DNA from 3 places in the Sphingomonas sp. P3_C6 genome. Region 1 is predicted to be linked to each of the others. Evidence: riboswitches for the same ligand, from Rfam matches in the RefSeq annotation. Region 1 holds a riboswitch; each other region holds the start of a gene.
The links. A riboswitch is a leader RNA that binds a small molecule or an ion and turns the genes downstream of it on or off. The one in region 1 is predicted to bind cobalamin.

Region 1 (4,896 bases):
AGCGGGGTGAGTCACGGGCCGCTGACGGGCAGGCGAATGATCGGCAAGCTGGCCGCGCTCACCGTCGCGGCGCTGACCTGGGGCCTGATCAATTTCGGCCTGCTGCTGTGGCTGCCGACCGATCTGGTCGCCAAGGGCTATTCGGTCGCCGTGTCGAGCCGGCTGCTGGCGGAAAGCTCGCTGATCGCCTTTCCGACCGTGTTCGTCGCCGCGCTGATGTACAGCCGGTGGAGCACCAAATGGTCGCTCGTCACGATGATCGGGGTGACCCTGGCGGGCCTGCTCGGCGTGCTGCGGCTCGAACTGGCCGGGACGGGCAGCCCTGTGCTGCCGGTCGCGCTGCTGATCGTCGGATCGAACGGCATCCTCGCCATCCTGCTGCCCTATACCGCCGAGAGCTTCCCGTTGCGCGTGCGGGGCAGGGCGACCGGCTGGGTCGCCGCGTGCACCAAGGCGGGCGGGCTGTTCGCACAGGGGCTGAGCATCGCAGCGATGATCCCGTCCATGGGGCTGGCCGCGGCGATCATCATGGCGCCGGCAATGGTGGCGCTCGGGCTGGTCGCCTGGTTCGGACGCGAGACTCGCGGCGGAGATCTGCGCGACCTGGAGGGTGCTGCCGGGTAGCGGCTTTGCTCCGATCCGGCCGAGATTGAACCGGAAGTGGGTTCGTCCCTGCTCGACCTTGCGGCCGATGCGGCGCAGATTGGCCCTATTACAGCGTTTCAGACAATCGGGGGTCGGATCATGACATGTTTCCGGGCGAGCACACGCGTGCGTGCCTCTCTCTTGGCGTCCATTGGGCTTGCTGCCTTCTCGACACCGCTCGCCGCACAGACGGCCGAGCGCGAGCTGGGCAATCCGCGCCTGCTCGCGCCCGAGGCGCAGGGCGTGCCGGTGGCCGAAAAGCTGGTGCTGGCGGCGGTGCCGACCGCGCCCGGCGTGGCGGGGCATGAAAGCGTGCTCGACCTCGACGTGGTCTATACCGACGGGCAGATCTTCAACCCGGCGACCGGGCTTTATGACAAGGTCCGCCTGCGCAGCTATAACGGCACCGACGTCAGCCCGACCACGCCCTATGTCTCGCCGACGATCGAGGTGAAGCCGGGCGACACGATCCGGGTCAATCTCAACAACAAGCTGCCGGCCGATCCGAGCTGCGGGCCGATGACCGGGCACATGCCCAACAAGCCGCATTGCTTCAACGGCACCAATCTCCACACGCACGGCCTGTGGGTGAATCCGTCGGGCAATGGCGACAATGTGCTGCTGTCGATCAACCCCGGCGTCAGCTTCCAGTATGAATACAACATCCCGGGCGACCATCCGTCGGGGACCTTCTGGTACCATACCCACCGCCACGGCTCGACCGCGCTTCAGGTGTCGAGCGGCATGGCGGGCGCGCTGATCGTCCGCGGCGACCGCCTCCCCACGGCGACGGCGCATGGCGATATCGACACGCTGGTGAAGGGCATGCCCGAGCGGGTGATGGTGATGCAGCAGATCCAATATGCCTGCCGCGAGCCCGACAAGAACGGGAAACCCGGCCCGATCAAGCTGAACGCGGACGGCACCTATCGCTGCGATACCGGCGATGTCGGCAAGATCGAGGCTTATGATCTGTTCGGCGGCGGCAAATGGGGCAAGACGGGCCGCTACACCTCGATCAACGGCGTGGTGCTGCCCAGCTTCCATGCGAAGCAGGGCCAGATCGAGCGCTGGCGCATGATCCATGCCGGGGTGCACGACACGATCAGCCTGACCCTGGTGAAGATGAAGCCCAAGGCGCAGCTTGCCGCCACGCTGAGCGAGGCAGCCGAGAAGAAGTTCATCGCGCAGAGCTGCACTGGCGCGGCGGTCCCTTATCATCTGGTTGCGGCTGACGGGCTCACCATGGGTGCGGCGCAGGCGACCAAACTCGCGACCTTCCAGCCGGGCTATCGCTTCGACGCCCTGGTCGTCTTCCCCGAGGCAGGCGATTATTGCGTGATCGACGCGTCCTCGCCGGGTGCAGGATCGGTCAACGGCGATACGCCGGGCCCGCAGCTGATGGGGACGGTGAGGGTCGAGGCCGGCACGGCGGTGCCCGATATCACTGCCTATGTGACCGACGCGCTGGTCGCGCGCGCCCAGGCCGCCATGCCGCCCGCCGTCCAGCCGGCGGTCGTCGCCGACCTGAAGGCCGGTCTGAAATTCACCCAGTTCACGCCGCATCCCGACATCGAGGAGAGCGAGACGAAAGGCCGGCCGCCGCAGGAGCTGACCTTCTTCATCGACACCAGCGACAAGAACAACACCAAGTTCGAGGTCGGGAACACGCTGAAGACCGAGGATACGGAGGCCTATGATCCGAACCGGATCGATCGCAAGCTGGTGCTCGGCACGGCGGAGGAATGGGTGATGCAGTCGCATCTCGGCAGCCATCCGTTCCACATCCACGTCAATCCGTTCCAGATCGTCTCGATCACCGACCCGAGCGGCAAGGACGTCAGCGCGCCCGGATCGATCGACGATGCGGACGGCGGCAAGATCGATCCGCAATATGCCGGGCTGAAGGGGGTGTGGAAGGACACGCTCTGGATCAAGGGCCTGGCGCCGACCGTTCCGAAGGGCTTCTACACGGTCAGGGTGCGGACGCGGTACCAGCGCTATATCGGCGAGTTCGTGATCCACTGCCATATCCTCGACCATGAGGATCAGGGCATGATGCAGAATGTCGCGGTGGTGCTGGGGCAGGGCGAGACCGGCCTCCACGCGGCCGAGGGCGCCAAGCCGATGGAAGGCATGCACCACTGAGGGGGCTGTCGGCCTTCCCATCCACACCCCGTCATGCCGGACTCGTTCCGTCATCCATTCCGCGGCTGGGTAAGACGCCAGAGCTTTGGCGGTGCGCTTGCGGCTCGATGGACCCCGGAACGAGTCCGGGGTGACGGTTGGTGGCGTATGTCTGTGACAAAAGTCCCGGTGGATTCTGCTGCCTCTGTTGGAACTCCACGAGCGGAAACGCCGCGAATCCGTGCTTTTTTTTGTTGGAGACTTTTGTCACCCCTATCGGGCCCATTCGTTGTTAGAGCATCATATAAAGATATAAAGAAATCTTTATATGTAACTTGACGCAGCGCTCTTGATGGCTATCCTCATGACTGTCGAGGTTCTTCGTCCGGGTTTCCGGGCGGAGCTAAGACGGGAAGCCGGTGACGGCGCGCACCCGTGAGGGGGCGAGTCCATTCCGGCGCTGCCCCCGCAACTGTGAGCGGTGAGCGGCGGTCCAATTCGTGTCACTGGTCCAGGCAAGGGACCGGGAAGGCCGGACCGGCGCATCGACCCGCGAGTCAGGAGACCTGCCTCGTCAGATAACGTCCTCCGGCGGGGTGTCCGGTCAGGCCGCGTGCACCACCGCGCCCTGGCTTGCCATGAGGGCGTCGGCCCGTTGCCGCGCGTCCGGCCGTCACCTGGCCCAACGCAAGGCCAAGACGATGACCATCTCTGTTGCCACTCTGGGTTTCCCCCGCATCGGCCCGCGCCGCGAACTGAAGGTCGCGCTCGAAAGCTTCTGGTCGGGCAAGTCCGGCGCCGATGACCTGACGCTTGCCGCACAGGGCCTGCGTGCCGCCGCCTGGGCGCGGCAAAGCGCGCTCGGCGCGGACGTCATCCCGAGCGGCGACTTCTCGCTCTACGACCATGTGCTCGACATCTCGGCGATGCTTGGCGCGGTGCCTGCGCGCTATGGCTGGAGCGGCGGCAAGGTCGGCCTCGACACCTATTTCGCGATGGCTCGCGGCGCACAGGGTGCGAAAGGCCATGAGGGCTGCACCCATGCGGTCGACAGCACCGCGCAGGAAATGACCAAATGGTTCGACACCAATTATCATTACATGGTGCCGGAACTGAGCGCGGGGCAGCGCTTCGCGCTGTCGTCGAGCAAGCTGGTAGACGAATTCCTCGAAGCCAAGGCGCTTGGATACCACACGCGCCCGGTGCTGCTCGGGCCGGTGACCTGGCTGACGCTCGCCAAGGGCAAGGATGCGGCGCCGCTGTCGCTGCTCGACGCGGTGCTGCCCGTTTATGAAGAAGTGCTGGCGCAGCTCGCCCGCGCCGGGGGCGACTGGGTGCAGATCGACGAGCCGTGCCTGGTGCTCGACCTCGACGACGGTCAGCGCGCCGCGCTGAAGCAGGCGTACAAGCGCCTGTCGGTGAACGGGCCGAAGGTGATGCTGGCAACCTATTTCGGCGCGCTCGGCGATAATCTGGCGCTGGCGACCGACTTGCCGGTCCACGGGCTGCACGTGGATCTGGTGCGTGCGCCGGAACAGCTCGATGCGGTGTGGCAGCGTGCCCGGCCTGACCTGCTATTGTCGCTCGGCGTGATCGACGGCCGTAATATCTGGCGGGCCGATCTCGATGCGCTGATCGAGCGTATCGCGCCAATTGCGGCGGAACGTGACGTGATCCTCGCACCGTCCTGTTCGCTGCTGCACGTACCGGTCGATCTCGGCATCGAGACGGCGCTCGACCCCGAGGTGAAGCAATGGCTCGCCTTTGCAGTGCAGAAGATCGGCGAACTGGCGGTATTGGCTCAGGCGCTGAACGAGGGGGCCGAGTCGGTCGCCGAGCCGCTGGCGGCAGCGCGCGCCGCGGTTGAATCGCGCAAGGCGTCGCCGCTGATCCATAACCCCGAGGTCGCGACGCGGCTGGCGGCGGTCGACGCCGGCATGACGAACCGGGCATCGCCCTTTGCCGATCGCCGGACGGCGCAGCAGGCGCGGCTCGGCCTGCCGAGTTTCCCGACCACGACGATCGGCTCCTTCCCGCAGACGCAGGAGGTGCGCAAGGCGCGGGCCGCGCATATCAGGGGCGAAATCGACGATGCCGCCTATGAGCAGTTCCTGCGCATCGAGA
Region 2 (4,896 bases), on a different contig from region 1:
GTCCATATCTTGCGGCGGGCGCGGCGGCGGAATTGAAGGGCGACCATATCGACTCTGGTTCGATTCGAGACGTGCGTCCAATTCTCGCTGTCGTTCTCCGCGTCTGGTCATCCAAAGGGAAGCTGTCGCGCGGCGATGTAGCCATATCCGACAGCGAGGATGGTGAGGTAAATATAAGAGAATCCGAGAAATGTTTCATTTGTTAAAGGATAACTAAGAACAGGCCTGCCGCCGTTATCGATGAAAATTCTGTCATAAAAGACGAAAATTGAAGAATTTGTGACAATGGGCTGCCTGATTTTCGAGTTGTCGCTGGAATTTCGTGCGGGCTTCTGTCGAAAATGCTATCGCATCGCCCAGGCGCGGGAAAGCTGTCGAGCGCCGGGGGGCGAACATGAATCTATTGCAGCGAGTGCAATGCATGGTGGGGTCGCATGCTCGCGACCGAAAGCGCGCGCACTTCGACGGTGAACAATTCCGGAGCGTGTGTTCGGGATGCGGCAGGCCGATGGTCAAGACACCTTCGGGCTGGGCCATCGAACTTGCGGCTGTCGTGCGTCCGGCGAACGGCAATCGGGAAAAGGTCGATCCCGACTGAGCGCGCATGGCGCAGCCCAGGCCCTTACGCCATGATCGTTCAGCAGAGTTTTAGGGTGGACCGGCTTTGGGGCGGGGCCCGCGGCCCCGCCCATTGCGGTCAGCGCAGGCTGTCCAACAACCGTTCCAGCTGGTCGCCGCGTGCGGCGATCGGCCTTGCAGACGGCCTCTGCTCGACATGCGGCTCGACCGCTCTTGCGCCACTAGCTTCGCAAAGTTCCCGCTGGGAAACCCGGACGCAGGCCGCTGCATCGCAGATAAGCCTCGGCTGCGTGGTGACGGCGCGGCACGGATTGACCGATTCGGTCGAACTGGCGGCTGCAGGCGTGAGTATTCCAAGGGCACATATCATGTGCCCGATCACCGATGTCTTCAAAGTCATGTGTATTCCCCCAACGCGACGCTGGGTACGCCCTTATGGTTTACAGGTCGTAAACTGTGATCGGGCGGGAGGCCCTTGCGTTTGCCGCTCGTCGCGGGGAGATAGGGTGCGATGTTGATCTTGCTCCTCGCGTCGATGCTCTCCGCCACCGGCCAGGCTGACGCCGCCATGCCCGACGATATCGTGGTCACGGCCCAGCGGCAGGATTGCCGGGTCCGCTTTGCCGACCGGGAACTGACCGACCGGGAATTCGATGCGCGTGCCAAGGAATGGGCGGCGGGGAAACCGGTGCGCGTCATCGCGCGGAACAGCACCGATCTCAAATGCCTGTCCAAGATCGCCTTCAAGCTTGCGGACCGGGGCGTGCGGTTGATCCAGTTCGTCGACCCTTCGGGCAAGACGGCAGACAAGATCCCCACCGGCCTTGGCATGGGGGCGGGGACGGCAACGGACAGCATGACGCCGACATTGTCGGTCAAGGATGCGGAACGCCGCTTCTTCGCCCGGAGAGCGGCGCAGCTCATCCTGGAGGGTAAATGCGGCGAAGCGCGCAAGCTCGTCCTCGAGGCGGGCGATCTCGAATCGGCGGCGCAGGTCGCCGAAGTCTGTCGCACGCCCTGATCTGGTCGAAGCGCCCGTTCGGCGGCAGGGTGGCGATGCGGCCGGACGTCAAATTCCGATGACGGCACTCGGCCGGGGGCTGATGGTCGCCGCCCCGCGCTCTGGCGCGGGCAAGACCGTGCTGACCATTGCCCTGCAACGTGCGCTGGCGCGCACCGGCCTTCGGGTCGGTGGCGCGAAAGCGGGTCCCGACTATATCGACCCCGGCTTCCACCTGATCGCAACCGGGCGGCCCTCGGCCAATCTCGACGGTTTCGCGTTCGATCCGTCGGCTTTGTCTGGCGCCGGCGCACAGGCGGCGCGGGGCGTCGACCTGGTCGTCGCGGAAGGGGCGATGGGGCTTTATGACGGACTGGCCATCGGGGATCGCAGCGGAAGCAGTGCGGCGGTCGCGTCGCTGCTCGGCTGGCCGGTAGTACTGGTGCTCGAGGCAAGCGGCAGCGCTCAGTCGGTCGCGGCAGTAGCGCACGGGCTCGCCACCTTTCCGGGCGCGCCGCGCATTGCCGGCGCGATCATCAACCGGGTCGCGAGCCCCAGGCATCGCCGGATGATCGAAGCCGGCTTTGCCCGCACCGCCATCCCGCTGCTCGGCATGGTGCCGGTCGACGATCGGCTCGCGATGCCGTCACGGCATCTCGGCCTCGTCATGGCCGGCGAGCATCCCGCGATCGGCAGCCGTATAGACGCCATGGCCGATGTGGTCGCCGCGCATTGCGACCTCGCCGCCATTGCCGCGGTGGCCGGCGCCACGCAGGATGCACCCCTGCCGGCCATTACCTTGCGCCCGCCGGGACAGCGGATCGCTGTTGCCCGCGACGATGCCTTCGCCTTTTTCTATCCGCATGTCGCCGATGGCTGGCGCCGGGCCGGTGCCGAGCTGGTCTGGTTCTCGCCACTGGCCGACGAGCCTCCGCCGCCCGACTGCGACGCCTGCTGGCTGCCCGGCGGCTATCCCGAGCTTCATGCCGCCAGGATCGCGGCCAACCGGCTGTTCCTTGATGGTCTCGCCGCCTTTGCCGCGACGCGTCGCGTCCATGGCGAGTGCGGCGGCTATATGGTGCTCGGCCGATCGCTCGAAGATGCCGATGGGGTCACCCATCCCATGGCCGGGTTGCTGCCTGTCGAGACCAGCTTCGCGCGGCGCAAACTCCAGCTGGGCTACCGCCGCGCGAGATGGCGCCGCGACATGGGTTTTGCCGATCGGGGCGAGACGAGCTGGGGGCACGAATATCATCATTCGACCCTCGCGGGCGGCGAAGAAGCGTCATTGGCTGACGTGGTGGATGGCGAGGGTAACCCGCTCCCGCCGGCCGGCCATGCGGTCGGTCATGTCACCGGCACCTATTTCCATGCGATCGCCTGACCGTGATTGACGCCGTCCCCGCCGCCGCCTAGGCGCCGGCTTGCGACAGGTTCCCCGGAAACGGGGATGAAAATGGGAACGGGGTTCAAGACCCCGGCTGCCCCTGCAACTGTGAGCGGCGAGCCAACGGACCACATGCCATTGGGATTTCGATCCTGAGAAGGCGGCCCGACCCGGCATTGACCCGCAAGCCAGGAGACCTGCCCGTCGCGGTCGTTCTTCGTCCGGCCAGGGTGCGCCGAGCGAACGGGTCAACCCGCGTAGCGACATAGCCGAACCGCGTCTTGCGGGTGGGGATCTCCCTGCCTGCCGGGCGCCTCGAATGTCGTTAGGGGTTAAATGCTCAAGCAGTCACTGTTTCTCGCCGTCCTTTTTTCCACGCCGGCCTTCGCGCAGGAAGCGCCAAGGCCCGATGCCGCCGCCGATTCCGATGCCGATTCCAATGAGAGCGGCACCGTCATCGTTACCGCCACACGCACGCCGACCGATATCGACAAGGTCGCCTCGTCGATCACCGTGCTCGACAAGGCGGCGATCGACCGCAGCCAGGACCTGACCGTCGGCGATCTGATCCTGCGCACGCCAGGCGTCAGCCTGTCGCGCAACGGCGGTTACGGCACCGCGACCCAGTTGCGGATCCGCGGTGCCGAGACCGACCAGACCGTCGTCGTCATCGACGGGGTCAAGCTCAACGACCCTTCCTCGGCCGGGGGCGGCTATAATTTCGCAAACCTTCTGGTCGGCGACGCCGCGCGCATCGAGGTGTTGCGCGGCCCGCAGTCGATCCTGTGGGGCAGCCAGGCGATCGGTGGCGTCGTCAACGTGGTGACCCCGCTGCCCGAGCGGAAACTCGAAGGCAGTTTCGATGTCGAGGCGGGCTCGCGCGACACGGTCAGCGCACGCGCCGGCCTGGGCGGAAAGACCGGCCCCCTGTCGTGGCGTATCGGCGGCCAGACCTTCACCACTGACGGCATCTCCGCCATCGCGCCCGCTTTCGGCGGGGTCGAAAAGGACGGCTATACCAATAGCAGCGTCACCGGCCGCGCCGTGCTTCAACTGGCCGATGGCGTCAGCGCCGATGTCCGCGGCTATTATTCGAACGGCCGTACCGATCTGGATTCGACCAGCGGGGATTCGGCCGACTATTCGCTCAACAAGGAATTTGTCGGTTATGCCGGCCTGAACGTCGATCTGTTCGGCGGCCGCCTGCGCAACCGCGTGGCCTATGGCTATACCAACACCAAGCGCGATAACTACAATCCGACCCGCCAGCGCCCTCAGTCGTTCGATTCAGCCGGCCGCAACGAGCGGATCGAATATCAGGGCAGCCTTGCCCTGTTCAAAGGCTGGAACGCGGTCTTCGGCGTCGAGAACGAGAAGTCGCGTTTCCGCAGCGTCTCCCCACCCGCCGCGCTGGCCACGCCGGTGCCCGCCGCGGCGCGCGGCAATGCCGAGATCACCGGCGTCTATGGGCAGGTGAGCGGCGAGATCCTGTCGGGCCTCACGCTGACCGGCGGCATCCGTAACGACGATCATAGCCGCTATGGCAGCAAGACCCTGTTCAGCGCCGGCGGCGTCTGGGTGCTACCCACCGGCACGGTGCTCCGCGCCAGCTATGGCGAGGGCTTCAAGGCGCCGACCCTGTATCAGCTCTTCTCCGAATATGGGAATCGGGCGCTGAGCCCGGAAACGGCTCATGGCTGGGAAGCGGGCGCCGAACAGCGGCTGCTCGATGGCGCATTGTCCTTTGGCGGCACCTATTTCCGGCGCGACACGACCAACCAGATCATCTTTTCGAGTTGCACGGCCACCTCGGCCAACCCGCTCTGTTTCCAGCCTGGCACGACGATCCGGCGCTCGGGCTATTACCAGAATGTCGCCGTCGCTTTTGCCCAGGGCATCGAGGCGACGGCCCAGGCGCGGATCGGCTCGC
Region 3 (4,896 bases), on a different contig from region 1:
CCAGACTGGCCAGCACGGTGCCGGCCAGGATGAACTGCACCGGGCTTGGCGAACGCCAGGTCAGCGCGGCGAGCAGCGCCATCGCGCCGCCCGCCGCGAGCATGGCACAGGCGAACAGGATGAGCGGGTTGGCCGCGATGCCGAAGACGATCGCCGCCACCGCGCCCAGCGCGGCGCTGGCCGAGACGCCGACCACCGTCGGATCGGCGAGCGGGTTGCGGAGATAGCCCTGCAGCACCGCACCCGACAGGCCGAGCGCCGCACCGATACCAAGGCCGAGCAGCGCGCGCGGCAGGCGAAGCTCGACGATGATGGCGAACCGCGGATCGCCGGAGAACCAGGCGCTCGGTGGAATCCAGACCTTGCCCGCGATCAGCGAGAGCCCGAAGGCGAGCACGACCAGCAGGGAGAGCAAAAACAGCTTGAGCTTCACTTTGCCTCTCCCATCGGGAGAGAGTGAAGCGCCGGGAGGGTGCGGGTGATTTGCGTCACCCTCACCCCGCGCTGCTGCGCAGCTTGCCCCTCTCCCGCTGGGAGAGGGGTTAACGAGCCTTCGCTCCGACCAAGCATGTTCAGTGAGCGCCGAACCGCCGCGAGGCGGGTGATGGCCGGGATGATTGTCGGCCCACCGCAATTGACCAGGGTGCGGGGAAACGCCGCCTCCGACACTGTCGCACCGGTGCGCGCGAGGACACGCCCGCGCAGCCCCGCCATGCGCGACGGGCCGGGGGTGAAGATCACGCGCGGCGGCTTCATGGCGATGGTCTCGATCGGGAGGGTGCTGGTGAAGGCAAGTCCGTAATCGGCCGCGGCGTTGCGGAAGCCGGCCCTGGTCAGCAATTCGTCGAGCAGGGTGCCCGTCCCGTTGGCGAGGTCTCCGGAGATGAAGAGGAGTGCCGAGGGATTCGCTTCTTCCCTCTTCCCCGGCGAAGGCCGGGGCCCAGTATCGGAAGGCCCTTTGGCTGGTGCCGACGCTCCCTTATTTCCACCTTCCCAACTGGGCCCCGGCCTTCGCCGGGGAAGAGCAGAAAGAACGGCGGCGTCGATTCGCGCGTTGAGCGCCCTGCCCCGCGCCTCGGCCCCGACGGCGGCAGCGATCTGCATGACCTGCGCCTTGCTCTGCTCGATCGTCGACGGATAATCGAGCACCAGGGTCTTCAGCCCGGCACGGTCATAGGCGTTGCGCGTGCTGGCGGGCGTGAAGCTGCTCGTCACCACCAGGTCGGGCTTGAGCGCGATCACTTCCTCCGCAGTGCCGGTGGTGGAGGCAAAGCGGTTCGCCACGGACAGGTCGATCGAGGTCGCCCCGGGATCCTGCGAATAATGGCTGATCGCGGCGATGCGACCGGCCGGGACCAGATCGATCAGGACCGCATCCGAACAGGGATTGGTGGAAACGATCCCGCCGCCGCCCGGCGGCCGCGCGGGCGAACACCCGGCGAGAAGCAGGAGCAGCGGCAGGACCGCGCGCCCGATTTTCCGTTCTGATGAACGGAGGGTCATCAGTGGAGCTTCACGCGGATACCGCCATAGGCGGCACGACCGGCCGTGCCATAGTTCGCGACCGTCTGATATTTCTCGTCGAACAGATTGTCGACCCGGCCATAGACGGAGAAGCGATCGCCGATCGGCATTTCCGCGCGCAGGCCGGTCAAGACATAGCCATCGAGCCGGGTGGTGTTGCCGGCATTGTCGAAGCTGTCTCCGACGATGCTGACCGTTCCACCGACCGAGAGACCGAAGGGCAGCCGATAGTCCACCGACATATTGGCCGTCTCCTTCGGACGCCGTGCCAGATCCTTGCCGAAATTGAGGCCGGGCGACCGGTTCTCGCTGTCGATATAGCTGACATTGCCGGTCAGCGTCAGGGCGTCGGTGGGTCGCAGCGACAGTTCCACTTCGACACCCTTGGCGCGCGTGCGAACGATGTTGCTGTAGGTGAAGGTGACCGAATCGAAATCGATCTGGTTCTTCGTATCGCGGTGGAAATAGGTGACCCCGATCGTCGCCGCACCGCTCAACAGACGCTGCTCGACGCCGAAATCATAGTTGCGCGAAACCTCCGGCTTCAGGTCGATTGTGCCGTAGAAGGAGGCGAAGCGCTGATACAGCGTCGGCGCCTTGAAACCGTCGGCGTAGCTGCCGCGAAAAATGGTCCCCTCGGGCAGCGCTAGGGCCGCATTGACGCTATAGCTGGTATGCCCGTCGAAATCGGCATTCTCGTCGCGGCGGAGGCCACCCGTGACGGTCAGGATGTCGATCGGCGTTACGATGGCCTGGCCGTAATAGCTGGTGATGTGGCTCGCGTGACTGTCGGTGTCGGTGCGGAAATTGCTGTTCTCCCGCTCGACGCCGGCAACGAGCCGGAGCTGCCGCGCGGCCTGGAAATCGCCCTGATATTCATAACGCTCGCTCCGGCCGCGGCCGAAGAAGATGGCGTCCGAACCGGCCCGTGGATCGAAATTGTCACGGTTGATGTCGGCGATGGTGAAGGCGGCGCGGTTGCGGAATCGCCCGTCGAGCAAATTCGCATGGACCCCGGCATAACCGTAGATCTCCTGCGACGTCGAATATTCGGGATCGTCGATCAGGCCATAAGGCGGGGTCGAGGCGAAGCCGTCCAAGTCGGTCTTGCTGTGCGCGTAATAGCCGCGCAGATCCACCCCGATCTCGTCCGTGAACGCGATGCCGACCTGACCGGTCGCGCCGTAGCGTCGATAGCCATCGGGCTCGGTGCCGTTCGCGGCGATCGAGATGCCGTCCGTACGGGCATAGCCGCCGGTGAGCGATGCAGTGACCGGGCCGCGGCCGCCGGAAATGCCGGCATTGGCGAAGACGCTGTCGAACGAGCCATATTCCACGCTGCCGCGGCCCTGCAGGCCCTCGGTTGGACGCGCGGTGACGATGTTCACCACGCCGCCAATCGCCTGGCTACCCCAGGGCACCGAGTTCGGCCCACGCAGGATCTCGATCCGGTCGATCGAACCGGCGAGCAACGAGCCGAAATCGAAAGCGCCCCCGGGTGAGGACGGATCATTGACCCGCACCCCGTCGATCAGGGTCAGTGTCTGCTCGCCTTCCGCGCCGCGGATACGCACTGCCGTGACGGTCCCAAGTCCGCCGTTACGCGAAACGGTGATGCCGGGCGTGGTCGCCAGCAGATCGGAAACGGCGACCGTCTGGCGCTGCTCGATCTGGTCGCGGGTGATGACCGTGACCGACTGGCCGATCTGGCTGGCATATTGCGGGACGCGCGCCGCGACGACGATGTCCGGCCCCGCGCGCAGGTCGGCGACGACGATGCAGTCGTCCGACCCGGCCTTGCACTCCTCGCCCGCCTCCTGCGCGGACACCGGCGCAGCGGACAACAACGCAACGGGGATTGCCAGGAGGCTCAATTGGTTACCAAGCCGGTGACGACGAAAAAGTGCGAGTCCGCAACGATCGTTACGCATATCTCCGGAATGGGAGGAAATAGCGTTGTCGTTGACCGTGGAATTGATGGACATAATCTACCCCTCTACATGGGGCCGCGAATGCCGGACGCGCCTCAGGCGACATCCGGCCCCGATGGCCCGGTTCATGTCGCTCGCTCGAGGCAATGCCCTCGACCGCCCGGTGCATCCCGCCCGCGCGATGGATCGACTGTGGCGGGCAGGTCTCCTGACTTCCGGGTCTTCGCCTGATGCTCCGCCTTCCCGGGCCTTCGCCCAGTGGCAGTTGGGAGCATCTGCTATCCGGTCACAGTTGCGGGAGCAGCATCGGAATTGCGGACCGTTCCGCGCACCGACTTCCCTATTGTTCCCCTTGCCGGGAACCCGTCACGCTGGCGCCCTTATCGGCGCGCGGGCGGGGACGCAAGCGACGTGCCCCGTGGCGCGCGCCATCAACGCGGGAACACGCCGCCGGTCCGGACCGTTGATTCCATCAAGGCGGTCCTGACATGAACGGTTCCTCGGCCCGGACGACGGCGTTCGTTCCCCGCACCTACACGGCGCAGGAGCAGCGAGACCGTTTCGACGAAATCTCGGGCGAGTTCGCCAGTGGGGACGCCGAAATGAGCGACGCGATGCTCGACCAGCTGACCGGCGACGCGATCAAGGAAAGGCGCCTGCAGGACGCGACCTTCTGGCAACGGGTGAAGTTCCGCTCACGCATGCTGCGTGCGGTCGAATCCGGCGCCCAGCGCGAACCTGACTGAGACGGCGATAAAAAAGCCCGCAAGGTCCTGAAACCTTGCGGGCTTTTTAAAATGGTGGGCGTGGCAAGGATTGAACTTGCGACCCCTGCGATGTCAACACAGTGCTCTACCACTGAGCTACACGCCCACGCGAGTTGCGCCCTCTAACGAGGGTTATCGGATGGCGCAAGCGGCCATGCACGAAATCGCACCCTTCATTCAAAGACCCCTCGTCGCATTCTCCATTTCGAACATGCGATCGACCTCGAGCACGAGGTCGCGCAGGTGGAACGGCTTGGAGAGAACGCGGGCCTGCGGCATCGTCTTGCCTGCCTTCAACGTGACCGCCGCGAAGCCGGTGATGAACATGACGCGCAGATCCGGGCACATCTCGCCAGCGCGCTGCGCAAGCTCGATGCCGTCCATTTCCGGCATGACGATATCGGTGAGCAGCAGGTCGAACTGCTGCGATTCAAGCAGCGGAATCGCATCTGTGCCGCGATCGACCGCGCTGACGGCATATCCCGAACGCTCGAGCGCACGCGTCAGATATTCGCGCATCACCCGGTCGTCTTCGGCCAGCAATATTCTGATCATCGCGATCCCGCTCAGTTGGTGGCCCGAGCATATGCGCCAAGCTCTTAAGATTTTCCAGCGTTCGGACCGGCCCTGCCATGCCGTTCCGGCACAAAGCGCGATTGCGGCGGAGGGGCACC

Region 2: another riboswitch for cobalamin. It lies ahead of AC1DT7_RS13525 (TonB-dependent receptor plug domain-containing protein); the one in region 1 lies ahead of metE (5-methyltetrahydropteroyltriglutamate--homocysteine S-methyltransferase).
Region 3: another riboswitch for cobalamin. It lies ahead of AC1DT7_RS10435 (TonB-dependent receptor plug domain-containing protein); the one in region 1 lies ahead of metE (5-methyltetrahydropteroyltriglutamate--homocysteine S-methyltransferase).

What each region holds. Positions count from the first base shown of each region.
Region 1 is NZ_JBFUHB010000037.1:24,000-28,895, forward strand. It holds gene AC1DT7_RS22275 (MFS transporter) at 1-624, shown strand, start outside; gene AC1DT7_RS22280 (multicopper oxidase family protein) at 772-2,793, shown strand; cobalamin riboswitch at 3,130-3,360, shown strand; gene metE (5-methyltetrahydropteroyltriglutamate--homocysteine S-methyltransferase) at 3,474-4,896, shown strand, end outside.
Region 2 is NZ_JBFUHB010000012.1:88,383-93,278, reverse strand. It holds gene AC1DT7_RS13535 (hypothetical protein) at 1,091-1,600, shown strand; gene AC1DT7_RS13530 (cobyrinate a,c-diamide synthase) at 1,659-2,963, shown strand; cobalamin riboswitch at 2,994-3,185, shown strand; gene AC1DT7_RS13525 (TonB-dependent receptor plug domain-containing protein) at 3,303-4,896, shown strand, end outside.
Region 3 is NZ_JBFUHB010000007.1:156,118-161,013, reverse strand. It holds gene AC1DT7_RS10445 (FecCD family ABC transporter permease) at 1-415, opposite strand, end outside; gene AC1DT7_RS10440 (ABC transporter substrate-binding protein) at 430-1,503, opposite strand; gene AC1DT7_RS10435 (TonB-dependent receptor plug domain-containing protein) at 1,503-3,398, opposite strand; cobalamin riboswitch at 3,637-3,837, opposite strand; gene AC1DT7_RS10430 (hypothetical protein) at 3,944-4,201, shown strand; tRNA gene AC1DT7_RS10425 (tRNA-Val) at 4,254-4,328, opposite strand; gene cpdR (cell cycle two-component system response regulator CpdR) at 4,400-4,777, opposite strand.